One region of the Priestia sp. TRM10 genome, then DNA from elsewhere that is predicted to be linked to it. Evidence: riboswitches for the same ligand, from Rfam matches in the RefSeq annotation. Region 1 holds a riboswitch; each other region holds the start of a gene.
What was found. A riboswitch is a leader RNA that binds a small molecule or an ion and turns the genes downstream of it on or off. The one in region 1 is predicted to bind S-adenosylmethionine.

Region 1 (5,591 bases):
GCTTATCTTGGATTACATCCAATCGTTTCAATCGCAAGTGAAGTTAAAAACCCACAGCGTAACATTCCGATTGCGTTAGTTGTTTGTATTATTCTTTCAGCCCTTATTTATACAGCAATGCAAGTTCTTTTCCTCGGAAGTATTCCAACAGATATGATCGGTAACGATTGGGCGCAAATTGCCGATAAATTTTCACTTCCGTTTAAAGATATTGCCATTGCATTAGGTTTAGGTTGGTTAGCTGTAATTGTTGTGTTAGACGCTGTTGTTTCTCCAGGAGCGAGTGGAAACATCTTTATGAATACAGCATCCCGTCTCGTTTATGCATGGTCACGTACTGGAACACTTTTCAAAACGTTCTCAAAAGTAGATAAAGGAACAGGAATTCCTCGTTCTTCTCTATGGCTTTCATTTGGACTATCTGTATTCTGGACATTACCATTCCCATCATGGGACGCGCTTGTTAACGTTTGTTCGGTTGCCCTTATTCTTTCATATGTAGTAGCTCCAATTTCATCTGCTGCGTTTAGAGTAAATGCAAAAGACCTAAAAAAACCGTTTAAGCTTAAAGGTATGAGTATTATTGCACCTCTTTCATTTATCTTTGCAAGCTTTATCGTATATTGGTCAGGATGGAAAACAAACTCTTGGTTATTAGGTTCTCAGCTTGTTATGTTTGTTCTATACCTTATCTTCTCTAAATATGTACCAACAAAAGAAGTAAGCTTAGCACAACAATTAAAATCTGCTTGGTGGTTAATTGCTTATTACATTATCATGCTTGTTATTTCTTACCTTGGTTCATTTGGTGGAGGAACAGAGACATTAAAAAATCCTGTAGACTTAATTCTTGTCACTGTAGTAGCACTAGCTATTTACTACTGGGCTAAATATAGTGGATTACCAAAAGCAATTATTGATAATGATGAGCCTATACCTGAAGAGAAAACGGAAGCTAACGCAGAACCTGCTAAATAAAGCTTGTTTCGCAAACTGAATAAAGTTAAAATAAAAGCTGCCTTCTGGCAGCTTTTATTTTTCACAAAGGAGCTATTAAAATGAATTATGAAGGCTTATTAAAAGCTTATTTATCTCTTTGGAACAACCGCCAGCTTTCTTCCTATAAAGAAGCTGAAGAAAAACTTAAAGAGCTTATAAAAGAAGATTTAAGTTCAGCATGGTCGCACCCTCGTATTCGTAAATCAAAAGAAGTTCAGCTTACAACTGCCCTTACTCGAATTGAACAGTCTTCTTTAGAAAATGAGACGAAACAAGCATTAAAAGCTTTGTATGAACAAATTTATGACGCGATAAAATAAACGTCAAGGAATGAATTCCTTGACGTTTATTTTTTATTTATATGAAAAAGCCTTTTCCGCTTTCTCAAATGCTTGTTTTAAATCTTCTTTTAAATCCTCAACATCTTCAAGGCCAACTGAAATACGAAGAAGATGCTCTGTAATGCCTCGTTCTTCTTTATCTTCTAGAGGCATGCTTGCATGAGTCATCGTAGCAGGATGCGTTAAAATGCTCTCTACTGCTCCAAGGCTTACCCCAACTGAAGAGAGAACAACATGATTAAGCGTCTCTTTTGCTACTTCTTTATCTTTTAATTTAAAGGAAATGATAGCCCCGTAGCCACTTGCTTGCTCACTTGCTAATTTGTGCTGTGGGTGAGATGGAAGTCCTGGATAATACACCTCATCTACTTGTGAGTTATCACTTAGCCACTGCGCAAGCTCTAAAGCTGACTTTTGTTGCTGATCTAGACGTACTTTTAGTGTCTTAATCCCTCTTAATAGAAGCCAGCTATCATTAGGACTTAAAATCGCTCCAAAAGCGTTTTGTACAAACCCAATTTTCCCAGCAAACTCTTCGCTATTTGTAATGGCAACTCCAGCTACAACATCACTGTGACCTCCAAGATATTTCGTTGCGCTATGAACGACAATATCTACGCCTTTATCAAGCGGTTTTTGTAAGTATGGCGTCATAAACGTGTTATCCATAATCGTAAATAAATCATATTCTTTTGCAAGGCGCACAATTTCTTTAATATCTGTTACGTGTAAGAACGGATTTGATGGAGTCTCAAATAAAATCGCTTTTGTTTTTTCTGTAATACGTTGTTCTACTTCTTTAATATCTGTTGTATTAGCAAACACAGCTTTAATATTAAAATTAGTGAAGAGCTGTGTAACCGCTCTGAATGTTCCCCCATATACATCATGTGAAACGATAATTTCGTCTCCACTTTTTAACAAACATAAAACAGAAGAAATAGCAGCCATACCTGATGAAAAAGCAAATCCATACGTTCCATTTTCTAAGGATGCAACAGTATGTTCTAGAGCTTCTCGTGTAGGGTTACCTGATCGAGAATAATCGTATCGGTTATTTTTTTGCTGATTAAACGTAGTTACTTGATAAATAGGCACATTGACAGAACCAAATGGCTCTTCAACGTGAGTTTTAGCGTGTATAAGCTTTGTGCTGAACTTCTGATCTTTTGTACTCATCAAATCTCTCCTTAAAGTCTTGAATTAAATCCTCTCCATGCTCAATACCAACTGATAAGCGAAGCAAGCAATTCGTTACTCCAATTTCATTTCGAACATCCTCTGGAATATCAGCATGTGTTTGGCGTGCAGGGAACGTAATTAATGTTTCAACGCCTCCTAGGCTCTCAGCAAACGTAACTACTTGAAGATGTTCTAATAAGAAAGGCACTAGGGCTTCTTCTTTTACAGAGAAGGAAAGCATTCCTCCAAAGCCTTTTGCTTGTTTCTTCATTACGTTATAGCCTGGATGACTTTCTAATCCTGGATAAAATACTTTATCAATCAAATCTTGTTCTTCAAGCCACTGAGCAATTTTCAAAGCATTTTCCTCGTGGCGATCCATTCTTAATGCCAATGTTTTTAAGCCACGAAGAAGGAGAAAACATTCCTGTGGTCCAAGAATGGCACCAATAGCATTTTGATAAAAGCGAATTTGTTCACCAAGCTCACGACATCGACTAACAACAAGTCCACCAATAACATCATTGTGTCCGCCTATATACTTACTTGCACTATGTACAACAAGATCTGCACCAAGTACAAGTGGCTGCTGTAGATATGGAGACATAAATGTGTTATCAACAATTGTTAAAAGATCATGTTCTTTTGCAATAGCAATTGCTTCATGCAAATCTGTAACGTGCATAAGTGGATTTGTTGGTGTTTCAATAAATAGAGCTCTTGTATTTTCTTTTAGATTTCTTTTTATCTCTTCTGAATTTTCAGTGTTAACATATGTAACCTCTACGTCATTTTTCTTGACAATATCTTCAAGAATACGATATGTTCCACCATATAAGTCTTTTGAGATAATAAGATGATCGCCTTTTTCAAGAAGAAGGAAAATGGCTGAGATAGCAGCCATACCTGATGAAAAAGCAACTCCTACTTCTCCTTTTTCAAGAACCGCAATTGCTTCTTCAAGCGATGTTCTAGTAGGATTGGCTGTTCTAGAATAATCGTAACCTGTGCTTTCTCCTAAACGAGGGTGTTCAAACGTAGATGCTTGATAAATTGGCGTTGTAAGTGAACCTGTTGCAGCATCTCTTTTCATTCCTGATCTTACTAACTCTGTTTCAATATGCATAATATTCTCCCTTTCTTCCTCAATATAAAAAAGCCACTCTTTACAAATGAAAGAGCGGCTAATCCGAAATCTCTCATCTGTAAGAACAATTTGTTCTACAGGAATTGGCACCGTTCAAGTATATTACTTGATGGTTGCCGGGCTTCATCGGGCCAGTCCCTCCGCCACTCTTGATAAGAGTAAATTTATAATTCATTGATTTTGTTAAGTAATTAATCTTACTTTAGTAAAAATATGAGTGTTTGTCAACGAAGTTTTCTAAAAAGGTTAAATATACACACTATTCAAAAGGATTTTCTACTATATCCTGTTTTAAGCATATATTAAAAAAACAGCAGAAACGAATGTCTCTGCTGTTTCTTTTACTCATATAAAAAAGCAGTGATGGAATATACAGTGCAGTCCCATCTTCTTAATCTTTCACTCACTAGTTCATTGTATTCTGCTACGCTTTTTGTTGCCTCATATAAAGGAAAGTCCATTGCCTTATTCCTCCTCTATCTTATTTTTATCATTATAGACAAACGTAGGAACATCTAATCTTGTGAGTTTGTTCCTTTCTATCTCTTTTTACGCTTTTGAAGCTCTTTTTTTACAATTGGAACACCTTTTTTAATAGCTCTTTGGACTTTAGGATTCTTCAGTAATCTGATAATTTTGCTCAATCTTCCCATGATTATTTCAGCTCCTTATTATTTCGATACTGACTAAGACGTTTGCAGTATTTATATAAATAAGCAATTGCTTCTAAAAACCATTTTGGAAACTTTTTTGGGAAATAAGATTTTTGATAAAAATAGCGATAAGCTCTTGCTAAATCGCGCCACTGATAGCATGTTTTCTTCTGAGTATAGCGTACAACATCAATAATACGAACTTCTTTATCCTGCGTTAGAATAAGATTGTGTAAATGAATATCTGAAGGGTTTAATCCTTTCGAGCGTGCAAAGGCAAGTCCTTTTTCAACCTCTTCAATTGCTTTTGTAGGAATTCTCACACCTGTTGTTAAACACTGATAAAACGTTTTGCCTTTAATATATTCCATTACAATATAGTTTGGTCCAACTTCATATATTTCAGGAAAAGTGAGAGAATGTGATAATTTTTCATACACTTCTCCCTCTTTTTGCGCTAAGTGATCAAACGAAGGAAAAAATAGTTTAATCACTTTATTTTCATTTTTCACTTTAAAAGCCCACGCACTTCTCCCTGTTCCTATTACTTTTAATTCTCTTGGCAGGTGAATAAGAGAATATGAAGAGCCTTTTTTTTGGAACTTAACTTCCTCTACGAGTTCTGAAGCTTTCCTCACATTTTTTCCCCCTTCACTCTTTTTTCAAACATACTACAAATTTCACACTTTCCATAATAATATGCTTTTAAAAAAAAGAGCTCTTACCTTTGGTAAAAGCTCTTTTGAGATGACTTTTTTAAGCTGAGAACTTGCGTAGCTTTGTATCTAAAATAAAATTACCAAATGGAATAACAGATGCTAACAAAGCACTTACAATCCATTTATATGACCAACGTACTTTCATCGTGACATAACCAACCATTAAAATATATAAAACAAACAATCCCCCATGAATAGAACCAACAACTGTTACAACTTCAGGGATATTTGCTATATACTTAAGCGGCATTGCAATTCCTAAAAGAGCTAAGAGAGAAAGCCCTTCAATGAGTCCTACAAACCTCATTCCACCGAGTGGAGAGTTCATCATATTATCGTCTCCTTTGTATTGTTTTTATTTATGTATGTCCAAATTCATTTTTTATGTGCTTACGTTTTTAGTATACCAAAGTTACAAATCTTTTATCACCTTGTTCCTGTGACAGTTTCATGACATTAAGAAGCCGGGAATACCCGGCTTTTTCCTATACTTTAAAAATCGACGTAACACCTTTAAAAACCGTTGATAGCTGGTTAACAGCGTTCATCA
Region 2 (5,591 bases), 100 kb from region 1:
AATTACAGCTACTTCTTGAGATCCGCAAAGCTTTGCCAAATCAACAGCAGCTTCAGTATGACCTGCTCTGCGAAGAACGCCTCCCTCTTTAGCAATTAGAGGGAAAACATGACCAGGTCGACGAAAATCAGCTGGCTTAGCCTCTTTATCTAAGAGAGCTTGAATTGTTTCAGAGCGTTCAAAAGCACTAATACCTGTTGTTGTTGTTTTATGATCAATGCTGACTGTAAATGCTGTTCCATGGGCATCTGTATTTTGAGAAACCATTGGTGAAAGCTCAAGCTCTTCAGCACGCTTTTCTGACAGCGGCGTACAAATAAGTCCACGCCCATGCACAGCCATTAGATTAACATTTTCAGGTGTAGCATGCTCTCCTAGAACAATAAAGTCTCCTTCATTTTCCCTGTCCTCGTCATCACATACAATAACGACTTTTCCTTTTTTTAAATCTTCTAATGCTTCTTTAATTGTGTTAAACATTTTGACACCTCTTTTTTAAAATCCATGATTTTTCAGAAACTCATAGCTTAGCTTATCCTCTGGTTTTGCTTCTTCTTTATGAACAAACTTATGAAGATATTTCCCAATCATATCGCACTCAATATTGACAGTGTCCCCACGTTTTTTAGCTCCTAAAATCGTATAATCCGTTGTATGCGGAATAAGTGAAACAACTAGTTCATCCCGCTCAAGCCCAAAAATAGTTAAGCTTGTTCCATCTAGAGCAACAGAGCCTTTTAATAACAGGGAACGAGTTAGATGCTCTGAAAGATGAATACGGTAATAAATCGCATTACCTTTTGGCGTTACTTCAATAATTTCTCCCGTACCATCAATATGACCTGAAACAAAATGTCCTCCAAATCGCCCATTCGCTGCCATTGCTCTTTCTAAATTCACTTTCACTCCTTGCTTGAAATCCTTTAAGTTTGTTGCTTTAATCGTTTCTGGCATAACATCGACAGTAAATCGATCTTTTGTAAAGCTTGTGACAGTTAAACAAACTCCATTTACTGAAATGCTATCACCAAGATTTACATCTTTTAAAATTTCATTTGCTCGAATTGAAAAAATAATGGCATCTGTCTTTTTTTCAACTCGTTCGATTTCTCCTATTTCTTCTATAATCCCTGTGAACATATTATTTCCCTTTCTTTCTAGAGACAATTTTAAGGTCTTCACCTAATACACTTGTTTCTATAATCTCAAGATGCTGCGTTTCAGCCATTGTAGAAAAACCAGCTCCACCAAATGCACTTGGAGCATCTTTCCCACCTATTAAAATAGGAGCAACGTAGGAAACTACTTCATCAAAAAATCTGCTCTGTAAAAAAGCTCCATGAACAGTTGCTCCTCCCTCAACTAACAGGGACTGAACTCCTTTTGCTGCTAAAAGTTCTAAAATATGCTCTATATTTTGAGGCTGCTCAAGTGAAAAAATAGAAACATGCTCTTTAGCAAAAGGAGCTTTCTTCTCTTCGCTAACATTTCCTGTAATAACCCACGTTTCAGCAGAATCATCTTGAAAAATCTTAGCCTCAGGTGAAACTTTAAGGTTTGTGTCTAGTACAATACGGATTGGATGACGCGCATGCCCCATAATTCTTGTTGTCAACAGTGGATTATCAGCTATCACTGTATTTGCTCCAACTAGAATTCCATCATGAGAATGTCGAAGACGATGACCATCAAGCCTTGCTTGTTCACCAGTAATCCACTTGCTTTCTCCAGTTTTTGTCGCAATTTTACCATCCAAACTCATGGCAGACTTTAATGTCACAAAGGGACGCTTTTCTCTCATAAAATGGAGAAAGAAAGGATTAAGTGCTTTGGCCTCTTTTTCAAGAACGCCAACTTTCACTTCGATGCCCGCCTTTTTCATCATTTCCATCCCTCGTCCACTTACAAGCGGATTTGAATCAAGAGATGCAACAACAGCTCGCTTAATGCCTTTTTGGATAATAAGCTCTGCACATGGAGGTGTTTTCCCATAATGGCTACAAGGTTCAAGAGTGACATAAATTGTCGCCCCATAAGCTTTATCTCCTGCCATATTTAAAGCATGAACTTCAGCATGTGGTTCACCTGCTTTTAAATGTGCACCCATTCCAACGATTGCTCCATCTTTTACAACAACAGCTCCAACTGCTGGATTCGGTTTAGTTTGTCCTATTGTCGCACTTGCCATTTGTATAGCAAGTTTCATATATGCTTGATCGTTCACTTTTCCCCCTCCATTACAAACCCCTTTATACGTAAAAACCCCTTTAGGATTGGGTCCTAAAGGGGTAGAGATGCTGAATCAGTATATTGACAAAATGAAAATAAGCGAAAACAAACTATCATATGTATGCTTAAAAAACGTTATGCACGCTTTAAAAAACACAAACTGATAGTGTCGCACCTGATCCTTCTCCCATCCAGACTTTAACTGTCGGCTCAAGATTCAAACTTGATCAACCGCATATCAGTAAAGATATGCGGGTCGCGGGCTTAGAATATAATCATTATTCACCACCGCCGGTTAGGATTTTCACCTGACCCCGAAGGATAACTATGAAATTTGACTTTATTATAGCAGAGGTTCTCACAAAAGTCATAACTTTTTGCTTCTTTTCTCGTACTTTCTAATTTTTCCCCTTTTAAATCCGAACATTATTCCTAAAATAAAGTTTAATATCCAAATTTACCCCTTCAGCTTTTTTAAAGTATGTTTCCCCTTAAAAAAAGAGAATTTTAAAAAAAGGGTTTAAAATGTTCAGAAATTATTGTATAATTTCAAAAATCAGATACACTTTCCAAGGAAAAGTAAAATTTATTATTAGTATATTTAAAAACTATCCAAATTCATACGCATATAAATATTTCTTATCACGAGAAGTGGAGGGACTGGCCCTATGAAACTTCAGCAACCAGTTACGTTTGTAACAAGGTGCTAAATCCAGTAAGCATATTTGCTTAGAAGATAAGAAGACAACTACAAGTCTTCTTTTCATAAAGAAGGCTTTTTTTATTAGGAAAGTGATGTTCACTAAAAGGGGGAGATGAAAATGGGTTTACTTGAGGATTTACAGTCAAAAATTCTAATTGGGGATGGGGCAATGGGAACACTGCTTCACGCTCACGGAATTGATAACTGTTTTGAAGAACTAAATATTACAAAGCCGGAAGATATTTTTAATATTCATAAAGCATATCAAAAAGCAGGTGCTTCTGTTATTCAAACAAATACATATGGAGCAAATTTCCCGAAGCTTAAAAGATATGGAGCGGAAGAAAAAGTAAAGGACATCAACGTTGAAGGAGTTCGTCTCGCTAAAAAAGCAGTTGGAGATTCTGGCTACGTTCTAGGTACAATTGGCGGGATTCGATCGTTCCAAAAAAGTATTATTTCTCTTGAAGAAATTAAAAGAAGCTTTAGAGAACAACTTTTTTGGCTTTTGTCTGAGGATGTTGACGGACTTCTTTTTGAAACATTTTATGACTTGGAAGAGCTGAAGACCGTTTTAGAAATCGCACGCCGTGAGACAGATAAACCTATTGTGACAAATGTCTCTCTCCATGAAAAAGGAGTTCTTCAAGACGGAACCCCGATTGTGAAAGCTTTAAAAATATTAGAAGAACTTGGAGCGGATGTTGTAGGTACAAACTGTCGTCAAGGTCCTTATCATATGCTTGAAATTTTAGAGGAAGTTCCTCTTTTAGATAAAAGTTTTCTATCAGCATATCCAAATGCTAGTTTACCTCAATATGTTGATGGTCGCCTTATTTATGAAACAGACCCAGACTATTTCTACAAAACAGCGCTTGCGTTTAAAGACCAAGGAGTTCGATTACTTGGAGGATGCTGCGGAACAACGCCTTCGCATATTGAAGCAATGGCAAAAGCGCTCACAAATGCTGTACCAATTACAGAAAAAACGGTAAAGGAAACTCCACCAATTGAGATTCTTAGTCAAGAGATTCAGGCACAACCCCATCTTCATGAAATTGTACAAGAAAATCACTCCATTATTGTTGAACTTGATCCACCTAAAAAACTTGGAGTTGATAAGTTTCTAAAGGGAGCTCATGCTCTTCAAGCAGCTGGAATTGATGCATTAACACTTGCAGATAACTCTCTAGCAAGTCCACGTATTAGTAACCTAGCGATGGCTTCACTTTTAAAAGATCAGTTAAAAACGCGCCCGCTTATTCACTTAACGTGTCGAGACCATAACTTGATTGGTCTTCAGTCACACTTAATGGGCATGCATACACTAGGATTCAATCAGGTTCTCGCTCTAACAGGCGATCCATCAAAGATTGGGGATTTCCCTGGTGCTACATCAGTATATGATCTCTCTTCTTTTGACTTGATTCGCCTTATTAAACAGTTTAATGAGGGAGTTTCATTTTCAGGTAAGCCTCTTGGCCAAAAAACAAACTTTTCAATTGCTGGAGCTTTCAATCCTAATGTCCGCCACCTTGACAGAGCCGTACAACGCCTTGAGAAAAAAGTTGATTGTGGAGCAGATTACTTTATCTCTCAGCCTATTTATTCAATTGAGCAGCTTGAAGATGTCTATGAAGCAACTAAAAATTTAAAAGCTCCTATCTATATCGGTATTATGCCGCTTACAGGTGCTAAAAATGCTCGCTTCTTACATCATGAAGTGCCTGGCATTAAACTATCAGAAAATATTCTAACTCGTATGGAGAAAATTGAACACAATAAAGAACAAAGCGCTAAAGAAGGAATTCTACTTGCAAAAGAGCTCATTGATAGAGCATATGAGCTTTTCAACGGCTTGTATTTAATTACTCCATTTATGCGCTATGAGATGACAGTTGAGCTCGCTAACTATATTAAAGCAAAAGAACTTGTTTCAATAGAAAGGAAGATTTAAATGGCTTTCACGAACATCACAGAACAATTACAGAAACGCATTCTAATTGTTGATGGCGCAATGGGTACAATGATTCAAAATGCCAACTTAACAGCAGATGATTTTGGTGGCGAAGAATATGAAGGATGTAATGAGTATTTATCTCAAACAAAACCAGAACTCATTCAATCTATTCATGAGCAATATTTAGAAGCTGGAGCAGACATTATTGAAACAAATACGTTCGGGGGAACAGCCCTTGTTCTAGATGAATATGATCTTGGCTCGCTTGCTTTTGAGCTTAATGTTGCTTCAGCAAAACTTGCGCGCGCTGCTTGTGATAAATATTCAACACCTGACTGGCCCCGCTATGTTGCAGGTGCAATGGGGCCTACAACAAAAACCCTTTCTGTAACAGGCGGAACAACGTTTGATGCTCTTGTTGAAGATTATTTTGAACAAGCGAAAGGCCTTCTAACAGGTGGCGTTGACTTACTTTTACTTGAAACATGTCAAGATATGCTGAATGTAAAAGCAGGGTTCCTCGGTATTCAGAAAGCTTTTGAACATTTTAATAAAGAAGTGCCGCTTATGGTGTCAGGTACGATTGAACCAATGGGTACAACGCTTGCTGGGCAGGATATCGAATCTTTCTACCTTTCTCTTGAGCATATGAAACCTATTTCTGTTGGATTAAACTGTGCAACAGGTCCTGAGTTTATG
Region 3 (5,591 bases), 180 kb from region 1:
CTCATCAAAACGCGAACTTAATGGATAATTAAAAGAGGAAGAATGATAAGAAAATGGTTCTCTGCACAAGAACGTAAGTCCTTCTGTATTACTAGGAATTGAAAAAGCAAAAGCTCCTTTCTCATCCAATCCTTTTCCACCCGTTGAAAAAACGAGAAGTTCATCCGTAAGACCACCTTGTGTAGCAAGTAATCTTGCTCCTTTAAATAAAAGACCGTCCTTTGTTTTCTTCACTGCCTGAGCTGCAATTGGTTCCTCTTCTAATTCTTCATAATAAAAAGATCCTCTATTAACCTGTGGACTTACATATGTGTGTGTAAAAGATAAATCGAGATTCTTTGCTTTCTCATATAGCTGAACAAGGTTCTCACTACCTTGTTTATGCTTCTTTTCAATTAACGAAGCTCCTGATGAAAAAGCCATAAGAGCTGTGTTCATATAATCAGGGGCCCTTCCCATCATCCCACCTGATTTCCTAGCCCAAAGCTGTGTTGCTTTTCTCCTCTTTTCTAAATCTTCCTTTGTTTTCGGTTTCATAAAAGCTGTTCCGTACGTTTTTCCTTCTTCAGAATGAGTAAGGACTGATTTATGCTCGCCATCTTGCATGTCATAAAGTCCCGCTTTGCTTTTTACAACTCCTTGAAAAGCACTGTGCTCACTAATGTCTCCTTTTACTTTTTCTCCTTTTACCCATACATCATTTCTTAAAAGGTTTAACCTTGTAACAAACTCTTTTCCATCTATGATTCCCAAAGAAACCCGCTCCTCTTCACTGTTATTGTCTTCTATATCGTATTCACTCTTTTAAAAAAAGAAACAGAATATACAACCTAAATAAGATAGAGAGGACTTCAAACAAAAAAGATGGTGAAGAGCCTATAAGTCTTTACTTTTAAAAGGAGAAAAGTGATGAAGCAGACTTTATTAAAGTTCACTTATAAATATGTTTACTAAGCGAACATAAATAAAGAAGAACATCATTTAAAATCTGTTCTTCTTTTGGTCTATTTTCATCTTTTGATTCTTTTTAAAGCTTCTAAATCTTCTTCTACAGAAAATATTTTCTGCTCTACAATCGTTTTGCTGTCTTCAATTCCCTTATTATAGAAATAAGCTCCGACATTTTCTTTTATAAAATAAAAAACTGTTTCAGCGGCAAGTTCTCCTATTTCTTCTCCTCGTTCTTCTAGAAAAAAGCGTTGAATTTCATCAATCACTTCTGCCTTTTGTTCTTTTGATAATAAAATTTCCATACAGTGTACCCTCTCTTTTCTAGCTTTCTACTATTGTTCTCTTCAATGTACCAGGAATCTTGTTTATTTAAAACATTCTTTTACAGTCATGTGTAGCAAATCCATAAGAGGACCAAATGAATAATTAACATCAAGTCGTTCTGTCCACTGATGCGCGTCTCTCCCTCTAGGACCTAAGTTAAAGACAGGTACTTTAAACTGTTCTAGGTCAGAAAATGGAATATCATAGCCTTTCTTCCACAATGGCATGTTGTGAACAAGTGGCAAGAAAGTTTCTAACGCATGATCAAGTCCAACATAGCTAAGGTCTGAAATGCCTCCAAAGTAAAGCTGCTTATGAAACGCTATCCCATACTTTTCTGCACCTGTTTTTGTTAGTATTTGAACAAGTTTTTTTATAAGCGGATGATCATCTGTACATACAGCAGGATAGTATGGTGGTGCGAAAAACAGAATAATCATTGGGGAAAGCTCTTTGCATAAAAGAGCAAGCTTATTCAAAATAGCCGTTGTTTGTTCCCTATGATCGAGAGAGGACGTCTCATGTTGTACCTTCTTAATTAAACTATCAACGTGTTCCTTCCCGTAAGTATCCACTCCATATTTATAAAGTTTCTCATACGTAAAAACGTGAACATTTACAGACCTTGGAGTAGAAGATTGCATCATTCCATAATGAAAAGCGCGATTATTATAGTGCTTCTCTACTTCACGAGCTGCTTGCTGAGCACTTTCTAATAGCGAAGAAACAAACTTATCCATCGGCTTCTTCATCACTAAGAAATTATAAAGAGATAACGCTCTGTTTGGGGTTTGTGTTGAATACTCTTTCTTTAAATCTCCCTGAGACAAAATAGTTGGAGGAGGACTTACTTCCCCTTCAATCACTTCACAATAGTCTGTATTAAGCTCTAATGCTCTTGTAAGCTCACTAACAAGTAAATTAGCGTTAAGGCCTGCAAAAGGCTCTCCAACATGACTTTCTTTTCCATAGCAAAAGAAACCTGGCAATACCTTTCCAATCGATCCAACATATAAATAATCTTTCGTATCACCAGGATAACGACTGAACATCGGTTCTCCATTTAAGACTAGAGAATATTGAAAACTGTGTTGTTTTGCAAAATCAAGCAAAACAGGTACTGCTCTTCTCATTCCTACCGAACTTACTTCTTCATCTGGAACAGATAAAAACAACAGATTTCCTTCAAAGTCTCCATTTGTCGCTCGTTCAATGAGAGACATTTGAGTCGCCATTCCGCTTTTCATATCCATAATTCCACGTCCAAAAAGCCATTCTCCTCGATCTAAGTCTTGGCGGACTTCAAATGGTACAAGCTCACGCTGCCCATAAAATCGTTTTGTTAGTTCAATGGGGTTAAAGGCAGCATCTTTCCAAATCCCATATCCCTCAACTCCAACAACATCATGATGATTAACAAGAATAACCGTTTTATTTGTTTTTCGACCTTTTACAAAAGCAGTTACAATAAATCTGCCGTCTTCCGTATCATGTAATTGAGCATAAGAAGGGTGTTTTCTGAAATATGGAAGCTGTAGAAACTTACGATGAATAAACTTGGCCATCTCTCCTTCTGCAGAGCTTCCAGTAATACTCGGAACGGACACAAGTTCACAAAGAAGGTCGATGAGCTGTTGTTTTGTTTGAAAGTAAGTTTGCCCTTTCATGTTCTCCCCCCTGTTCGACGTTTTAGAAAGCAATGTTTATGCTGCTATAATTAAGCCCATTCTCCGCTATCTTCCTTTTTACGTCAACCACTTTTTAAAGAAAGAAAACCAAATAAAAAGAGCAGCTCTTTCACTTGTAGGCTGCTCTTTTTTCTTATTTTGCTTCTAAATAGTCCAAGATATGATCAATTAGTTCTTCACTGCTTTGATCGCTTCCATATTCAATGGAATAATCCATGACCGTCGCTCCTTCCTCAATTTACCTTTTATATAAGATAACACAGTTTTTGACTGTTTAGGATGTATATTTTTTAAAAAATTTCGACAAATTTATTTTGCGCTACTCATAGCGTTTTTACAAACATCCTATAGAGGTAGTTTGCTCACTTTATTATACGTGATGAATACTAGATTCGTTCTCGCTTTCTAATAAGAGGCAAGCACTCTTTCTTTATGCTCAAAGCCGACTCTCTGAAGCTTTTCTAAGAGAAGGTTAGACACTTTCTCATCATCACTTCTCTGTAGGTCCTTATAATCAATAGCTACTGAATATGTACAGTCACAATCTTTAGCGATAATTTGAATAAATGTCTCAAGGGAATGAATATAAACTTCTGACACCACATTTTCTAAATTTTTTTCAACATAAGCTTTCCACTCGACATGTTTCATTTTATCTCTCTCCTTTTAATATACTTTTCGACAAAGGCAAAAGAAAAATGCCAATCGCTAAAAGCGATTGGCATCTTTTCTCTGCACATTTATCACTCAAAGCGTTTGCTTTGCTGGTAGTAGCACCTTGCATACGCAGGTTGCTGTGGAATCATTGAGCCAGTTCTCTTATCCACTCTTGATAAGTTGTATATTTTTCTATTGTTAATAAAGTTGACTGTCTTAATAAACAATATATGTTTGTGAATAATGGAATTATACCAACTATTCTTCACTTTGTAAATGAGCATTTTGAGTAAAAATGAAAGAACGGTTTGAGCATATGTATCGATTTCCTGATATTATTAATAAGAAGTTATCGGTGTAACCTTGACCTTCACCTTAGTTTACATATACAATGAAAATTTGTAGAAAGGAGTTTCAATATGTATCATTTTAAAACAAAAAAGCATAGTTTCAATTACACGATTCACCAAGTTCAAAATACAACAAACGTTCAAATTTCAGTTTGCAAAGATGAAGGGGTTCTGCTTACTGTACCGAAAAGTTTTACAAAAAGCAACCTTCAATTTGTATTAGCCCGCAAAGCTGACTGGATTGCTGAGCAGCTAGGAGACGTTCAAACTTCTGAGGAAAATCATCATCAAGATGAAGAAAAGATAACAGAAGCAGAAAACGTTGTTAAATCTGATAAAAAGAAATCGTTTCAATCTGGAGAGCGTTTCTTTTACCTTGGACGTCAGTACCGTTTAAACATCGAAACAACTGAAGATACTCCATCTTTCGCTTTTAAATATTCAAAATTCACAGCACAAATTCCAACAAGCTGGGATGAAGCAAAAACGAATGAAGAAATCTTTACTATGTTAAAAGAATGGTACATAACAAAAGGCCATGATAAATCAAAAGATATTTTAAAAAGCCTTAACCCTCTTTTAACAAACGATGTAGCTTCTATCACATGGGAGGAATCGCCTAACCTTGTTTCTTACAACAACGGAGATGTAAAAGCAGATTGGCATTTGCTTATGGCACCAATGGCAACAATTGAAGCTGTTATCGCGAAAGAAGTGGAACAAAATCCTTCTTCCCTTTTTGAAGACTATAATGAACGCTTAGAGTGGCTAAAAGAACATACGCTCTCTCTATAAATTAAAGGAGTAGTAGAGCTGAAATGGTTTCATACTTATAATTGAGGGGTATAAACATAAAAATACTGATCCACCTAAAAAGGAGAGTTTTTTTATGAAAGGACAACGCTATTTTATTTTAGCTCTTGTTTTTGCTCTTATCGTTGCTATTTTAGCTATTGTAAATGATGAACCCGTTCAGTTTAACTACGTATTCGGTACACAAGACTGGCCACTGATTCTCGTTATTCTTGGCTCTGCTGTATTTGGTGGCGTTGTAGCTGTATCATTGAGTTTGGTTAAAATCATTCGTCTTCAGAGTCAAATCCGTCAACTTCAAAAAAATGGAGCATCAGTACCTCCTTCTATTGAAGCTGACAAAGACCATCCAACGGCCGCAAAAAAGAAGGAAAAAGAAATATCTTCTTCCGAAAATAAAAATGTTGGTATAAAGAGCAGGCTAAATAAATAAAGATGTAGAAGGTTAGTACAGGGAAATGTACTAGCCTTCTTTGTGTTGCATAGCATCCAACTATCTTTATTAAAAGGAGCGAATTGTAGCTTGACAAAAAGTACAAAAAGCGAACTTTGGTCTTATGTAAAAACCATCATATTAGCTATTATTTTATCCTTTTTTATTCAACATTTCTTCTTCCAACCTTATACAGTAAAAGGGGATTCAATGCTACCTAACTTAAAAGATGGAAACAAAATTGTCGTCAATAAAGTAAACTATAAGTATGGAAAGCCCCAGCGAGCAGATCTCGTCGTTTTAAAATCTCCCGAGCATAAGGAAGAATATCTTGTAAAGCGAATTGTGGGCCTGCCTGGTGAAAATATCTCGTTC
Region 4 (5,591 bases), on a different contig from region 1:
GTCGAAATGCAAAGAAATGGCTTGATGAACATAATGTGGAATATAACGCAATACATATTGTAGAAAATCCTCCTTCAAAAGAAGAAATTAGGGAACTTTATGAAAAGAGCGGTTTAGAGCTAAAGAAATTCTTTAATACAAGTGGTAAAAAGTATCGTGAGCTTGGATTAAAAGATAAAGTAGCTTCTGCTTCAAATGAAGAACTTTTTGAAATTTTAGCTTCAGATGGCATGCTTTTAAAACGACCAATTGTGACAGATGGGGAGAAAGTAACGATTGGGTTTAAAGATGAGATGTTTCAGAAAGAATGGAAATAGAAGGATAATGCTTATTAAAAGTTTTTCTTATTTTAGAATGCTTTCAAATAGAAAATATTCTATTTTTACGTTACAATTAAGATAATATGAGAGCGTTTATGGTGCTCCCTTTGATAACGAATAAAAATGATAAGAAAATGAACGATGTATGGAGGGAACTAAAATGAATTTACCAAAAGATTTACGTTATTCAGAAGAACACGAGTGGGTAAAAGTTGAGGGTGACAAAGTAACAATTGGAATTACTGACTTTGCGCAATCAGAACTAGGCGATATCGTATTTGTTGAGCTTCCTGAAGTAGGCGCAACAATTGAAGCGGACGAGCCTTTTGGAAGCGTTGAGTCTGTTAAAACAGTATCTGAGTTGTACGCACCAATTAGTGGAAAAGTAGTTGAAATCAACGAAAACCTAGATGACAGCCCAGAGTTTGTTAATGAATCTCCATACGAAAATGCATGGATGATTGTTTTGGAGCCTGATAATAAGGAAGATATTGAGAAATTAATGACAGCAGAAGAATATCAAAAAATGATTTCAGAATAAAAAAAAGGAATGTTTCCAAAAGGGAAACATTCCTTTTTTCTTTTGGAAAGGGAAAAATTTCATTTATGAACCCTTCGCTTTCAGGAGAATCTATAGTTAGATTCGTCTAGGAGGAGTGAAGCTTAATGTTAGAAAAGCGTCATATTGATGTAACGGACCGAGTTGTCGGAAAGTATGTAAATGATGAATTGAATTTATACGTTGAAAATGAACCGATTGGGAAGATGACTGTTAACGAGCAAGGAAAATCAGAGTATCAGTTAAATAACGGATATCAATATCGCGATAATAAATTTTACCAACATACAGATGTTACAACAGGTAAAGACATGAAGTACACCGATTGTGACAATGAAGAAGGTTGGTGCTAAAAAGCAGCGGGATTCCGCTGCTTTTTCTCTTAAAGAAAGCATTTTACAAAATTAAATATGAAGAAACAGGGGAAAAGACGTGAGAAAGCGAATACTGTATACTAAAGGATAAATGGATATTGGTGTACATTCTAACAAACAGGTGATGACAATGGTAGAAGGTATGGATAAGGTAATTATTGTTGAGGGAAGATCGGATAAAAAAAGGATTGAAAACATTATTAGAGAACCGATTGAGATCATTTGTACAAATGGCACGCTTAGTGTGGCCAAACTTGATGAAATTATTGATGCCACATTCGACAGAGACGTCTATATATTAGTCGATTCAGACGATGCTGGTGATAAACTTAGAAAACAATTTCGTCGTGAATTTCCTGAGGCAGAACATCTTTATATTGATCGATCTTATCGAGAAGTAGCTGCTGCACCAAGAAACCATATTGCAACCGTGTTGTTGAGTGCTAATATTGATATCAACACAGAATTTTTAGTTTAAAGGATTTGGTTAATGATGCAGGAATGGACAGAAGAGATTGTAAATGAAAATATAAACAAAGACGGATATCGCTTTCTCTATTTTTACACCCCACTTTGTGGAACATGTCAGCTTGCAAAGAAGATGCTTGAAGTAAGTGAGAAAGTGCTACCAGATGTAAATATTGGAGCAGCTAATTTAAACTATATGCCAGATAAGGCAAGTGAATTTAAGATAGAAAGTGTACCGTGTTTGCTCATTTTGAAAGATGGGAAATTAGAAGAAAAAGTATATGCTTTTCATTCAGTTGAAAACATTATTGGAAAATTAGGCTCTTATGAAAGTGCTTTACGCTAATGTAAAGCACTTTTTGACATATTTCTTAGGAAATAAAGGTGTTACGACATTGTTTGAAGTTTAAGAAAAGAGATTGTCGAGAAAAAGAACAAGGAACAGGAAAAAAAAGAGAGAACTTTAACAATACGAGAAAAAAGGAGTGTAAGCGGATGAAACTAAAAACATTAGTTCACAGTTTTATGAAACGCCTTACTAAAAGCGCTCACTTACTGCCGTTAATGGGAGAAGAATATTTTGTTATTTCTCTTCAAGATGAAACAGATTCCTATTCCTTGCTTATTTCAAAAGACGAGCAAATTGTTGTGTCTGGATTAGTTCAACAAGCGAACGTTCGGATTCAGGGTGATAATAAAAGTTATTATGATTTACTACTAAGTTTAGAAGCTCTGCAGAAGCTAAGTAAACAGCACGAAGTGGTTATAGAAGGTAGTTTTGCAGACGTTCTGAAAGCTGAAATGTTGATTAAACTGGCTACGAAAGAGCAAAAAGGAAAAGTTGTCCAGTTAGCCTCATAGCAAAAAATAGAAATGTTATCACTGTTGAAAATTATTTGACATTGTTTATGATAGGTGCTACAATCACTCTCGTAACTTCTAATCGTTTAATTAAATATTGCAACTCTTATCAAGAGAGGTGGAGGGACTGTGCCCGATGAAGCCCGGCAACCGTCAGATAATCTGAAAAGGTGCCAATTCCTGCAAAGTTGTGTAATACGACTTTGAGAGATGAGAGAGAGGCTTGAACATACACAACCTTTCTGCTCGTCGTGCAGAAAGGTTTTTTTATTATGCTGAAAAGATTTTGTTTGGGGATACTATTCTTCATTACTAGGCCTCTTTATCGGAAAAAACTGACTTTTTAAACGATAAACAAGAATAACTGACAGATCGAAGAAGGTGAATACGCAATGATTACATTGAAGAACGTCAACAAGACATACAAAACAAAATCAGGTGAAGTTGTAGCAGTCAAAGACGTCAATCTCGAAGTTGGAAAGGGAGAAATCTTTGGTATTATTGGTTACAGCGGAGCCGGAAAAAGTACGATGGTTCGACTTTTTAACGGCCTTGAGAAACCTACAAGTGGGGATGTCGTAGTAGCAGATAACAATATTGGTCATATAAAGGGCGAACAGCTTCGAAAAGCCCGTCAAGAAATAGGAATGATCTTTCAACATTTCAATTTATTATGGTCTCGAACTGTACGTGATAATATTTCGTTTCCTCTTGAAATTGCTGGAGTGCCAAAGAAAGAGAGACAAAAAAGAGCAGAGGAGCTTATTAAGCTTGTTGGGCTTGAAGGGCGCGAGAAAGCTTACCCTTCTCAATTAAGTGGAGGACAAAAACAAAGGGTTGGAATTGCGAGAGCACTTGCTAACAATCCAAAAGTCCTTCTTTGTGATGAAGCAACTTCAGCACTTGATCCTCAAACAACAGATTCGATTTTAGATTTACTCGTAGACATTAATAAAAAATTAGGACTAACAATTGTTCTTATTACGCATGAAATGCATGTTATTCGCAAAATTTGCCATCGTGTAGCAGTGATGGAGAGCGGGAATATCGTGGAGCATGGGGAAGTATTAGAAGTCTTCCGCAATCCACAGCAGAACGTAACAAAACGTTTCGTGAAGCAAATAGCAGAAGCAGAAGATGCTTCTGAAACAATCTCTACTTTAGTAGAACGTTATAAGAGCGGACGAATTGTACAGCTCACATTTATCGGAGATGATGCAGAGCAGCCGCTTATTACTCAACTTATCCGAAAGTTTGATATTGCGGTAAACATTGTACAAGGGAAAGTGTCTCAGCTCCAAGATGGTGCGTACGGTACATTATTTATCCATCTTGATGGAAATGAAGAAGAACTAAACAAGGCATTAGCCTTTTTACAACAAGAGAACATCGAAGTAGAGGTGATCAATCATGTTTAGTGAATGGTTTCCAAACGTAGACTTAGAGTCTTTTCAGCAAGCAACAGTTGAGACGCTCTATATGACGTCTATCTCAGTTATTGCAACGTTTATTTTGGGGATTTTACTTGGACTCTTATTATTTTTAACATCTAAGGGAAGTCTATGGGAAAACAAGTTCTTTAACACGATTATTGCTGTTATTGTGAACGTATTTCGTTCCATTCCCTTTATCATTTTAATCATTCTATTGCTTCCTTTTACAAACTTTATAATTGGTTCTATGTTTGGTCCAAAAGCAGCTCTTCCAGCATTAATTATTGGAGCAGCCCCTTTCTATGCGCGACTTGTAGAAATTGCGCTGCGTGAAATTGATCGTGGCGTTATTGAAGCAGCTCAAGCAATGGGAGCGAAAACAAGAACTATCATTTTCAAAGTATTGTTACCAGAGTCATTGCCAGCCCTTATTTCAGGTATTACTGTAACAGCTATTGCTCTTATTGGATACACAGCAGTAGCGGCAGCAATTGGAGCAGGAGGACTTGGCGCTCTAGCATATGACCAAGGATTTAAACGTAATGAGAATGATGTAACATTTTTAGCAACAGCATTAATTTTAGTTATTGTATTTATTCTTCAATTTATTGGCGACTTAGCGACAAAGAAAATCGACAAACGCTAATGCTATAAACTAATTTAAAAATAGAAGGAGAGTCATTACATGAAAAAGTTATTTGCATCAGCTGTCCTAGCTTTATCTGTGACAAGCCTTGCAGCTTGTGGTTCAAGCGGCGGTAGCGACAGCTCTAAAGAAAAAGAAATTAAAATTGTAGCAACAAGTACTCCACATGCTGAGATTTTAGAAGAAGCAGCCTCAATTTTAGAAAAGAAAGACATCAAGCTTGATGTTGAAGTGAACGACGATTACAGTTTACAAAACAAAATGCTAGCTAGTGGTGAAGTTGATGCAAACTTTTTCCAACATACACCATACCTTAAAAATGCAATGAAGGAAGACAAAAGCTTTGATCTTGTAAGTGCAGGTGGCGTACATCTTGAGCCAATGGGTGTATACTCTAAAAAATATAAAAACCTTGATGAAATTCCTAAAAACGGAACAATTATGATTAGTAATAACGTAGCAGAAGAAGGACGCATGCTTTCTCTTTTACAACAAGGCGGTCTTATTAAACTAAAAGAAGGCGTTGACCCTGTTTCAGCAACGAAGAAAGATATTGTAGAAAATAAGAAAAATATCAACATTAAAGTTGGTGGAGATGCTGCTTTAATGCCAAAAGCATATGAAAATGAAGAAGCAGACGCAGTTATTATTAACACTAACTATGCAATCGGAGCTGACTTAACGCCAACAAAAGATGCGATTGAGTTAGAAGGAGAAGATTCACCATACGTGAATATCGTTGCAGTTAAAAAAGGTGACGAAGATCGTGAAGAAATTAAAGAACTTATGAAAGTTCTTCATTCAAAAGAGATTCAAGACTTTATTAAAGAGAAATATAAAGGTTCTATCATTCCAGTTTCAAAATAATTTGGAAAGGGGGCGCATTTGCGCTCCCCTTTTTATTTTTATAAGAAGTGCAGAAAGCATACA

Region 2: it holds a riboswitch for S-adenosylmethionine, as region 1 does, so the genes downstream of both, ACK3CR_RS11875 (bifunctional homocysteine S-methyltransferase/methylenetetrahydrofolate reductase) here and ACK3CR_RS12425 (trans-sulfuration enzyme family protein) in region 1, are expected to answer to the same signal.
Region 3: it holds a riboswitch for S-adenosylmethionine, as region 1 does, so the genes downstream of both, ACK3CR_RS11485 (hypothetical protein) here and ACK3CR_RS12425 (trans-sulfuration enzyme family protein) in region 1, are expected to answer to the same signal.
Region 4: it holds a riboswitch for S-adenosylmethionine, as region 1 does, so the genes downstream of both, ACK3CR_RS10240 (methionine ABC transporter ATP-binding protein) here and ACK3CR_RS12425 (trans-sulfuration enzyme family protein) in region 1, are expected to answer to the same signal.

What each region holds. Positions count from the first base shown of each region.
Region 1 covers NZ_JBJZOT010000013.1:219,260-224,850, reverse strand. Annotated here, with positions in the region: gene ACK3CR_RS12440 (APC family permease) at 1-978, shown strand, start outside; gene ACK3CR_RS12435 (hypothetical protein) at 1,059-1,319, shown strand; gene ACK3CR_RS12430 (trans-sulfuration enzyme family protein) at 1,353-2,519, opposite strand; gene ACK3CR_RS12425 (trans-sulfuration enzyme family protein) at 2,473-3,648, opposite strand; SAM riboswitch class I at 3,719-3,828, opposite strand; gene ACK3CR_RS12420 (RIO1 family regulatory kinase/ATPase domain-containing protein) at 4,325-4,960, opposite strand; gene ACK3CR_RS12415 (DUF3817 domain-containing protein) at 5,079-5,372, opposite strand; gene ACK3CR_RS12410 (YppG family protein) at 5,527-5,591, opposite strand, start outside.
Region 2 covers NZ_JBJZOT010000013.1:116,319-121,909, reverse strand. Annotated here, with positions in the region: gene ACK3CR_RS11890 (bifunctional 3,4-dihydroxy-2-butanone-4-phosphate synthase/GTP cyclohydrolase II) at 1-480, opposite strand, end outside; gene ribE (riboflavin synthase) at 496-1,140, opposite strand; gene ribD (bifunctional diaminohydroxyphosphoribosylaminopyrimidine deaminase/5-amino-6-(5-phosphoribosylamino)uracil reductase RibD) at 1,142-2,224, opposite strand; FMN riboswitch at 2,405-2,555, opposite strand; SAM riboswitch class I at 2,866-2,972, shown strand; gene ACK3CR_RS11875 (bifunctional homocysteine S-methyltransferase/methylenetetrahydrofolate reductase) at 3,051-4,889, shown strand; gene metH (methionine synthase) at 4,890-5,591, shown strand, end outside.
Region 3 covers NZ_JBJZOT010000013.1:36,521-42,111, reverse strand. Annotated here, with positions in the region: gene hpaB (4-hydroxyphenylacetate 3-monooxygenase, oxygenase component) at 1-753, opposite strand, end outside; gene ACK3CR_RS11495 (DUF2164 domain-containing protein) at 1,011-1,253, opposite strand; gene ACK3CR_RS11490 (M20/M25/M40 family metallo-hydrolase) at 1,317-2,942, opposite strand; gene ACK3CR_RS11485 (hypothetical protein) at 3,369-3,614, opposite strand; SAM riboswitch class I at 3,701-3,802, opposite strand; gene ACK3CR_RS11480 (YgjP-like metallopeptidase domain-containing protein) at 4,040-4,765, shown strand; gene ACK3CR_RS11475 (LapA family protein) at 4,860-5,216, shown strand; gene lepB (signal peptidase I) at 5,307-5,591, shown strand, end outside.
Region 4 covers NZ_JBJZOT010000011.1:374,114-379,704, forward strand. Annotated here, with positions in the region: gene ACK3CR_RS10210 (arsenate reductase family protein) at 1-317, shown strand, start outside; gene gcvH (glycine cleavage system protein GcvH) at 481-861, shown strand; gene ACK3CR_RS10220 (YusG family protein) at 987-1,232, shown strand; gene ACK3CR_RS10225 (toprim domain-containing protein) at 1,384-1,731, shown strand; gene ACK3CR_RS10230 (thioredoxin family protein) at 1,747-2,067, shown strand; gene ACK3CR_RS10235 (SCP2 sterol-binding domain-containing protein) at 2,217-2,582, shown strand; SAM riboswitch class I at 2,686-2,799, shown strand; gene ACK3CR_RS10240 (methionine ABC transporter ATP-binding protein) at 2,975-4,000, shown strand; gene ACK3CR_RS10245 (methionine ABC transporter permease) at 3,993-4,661, shown strand; gene ACK3CR_RS10250 (MetQ/NlpA family ABC transporter substrate-binding protein) at 4,701-5,528, shown strand.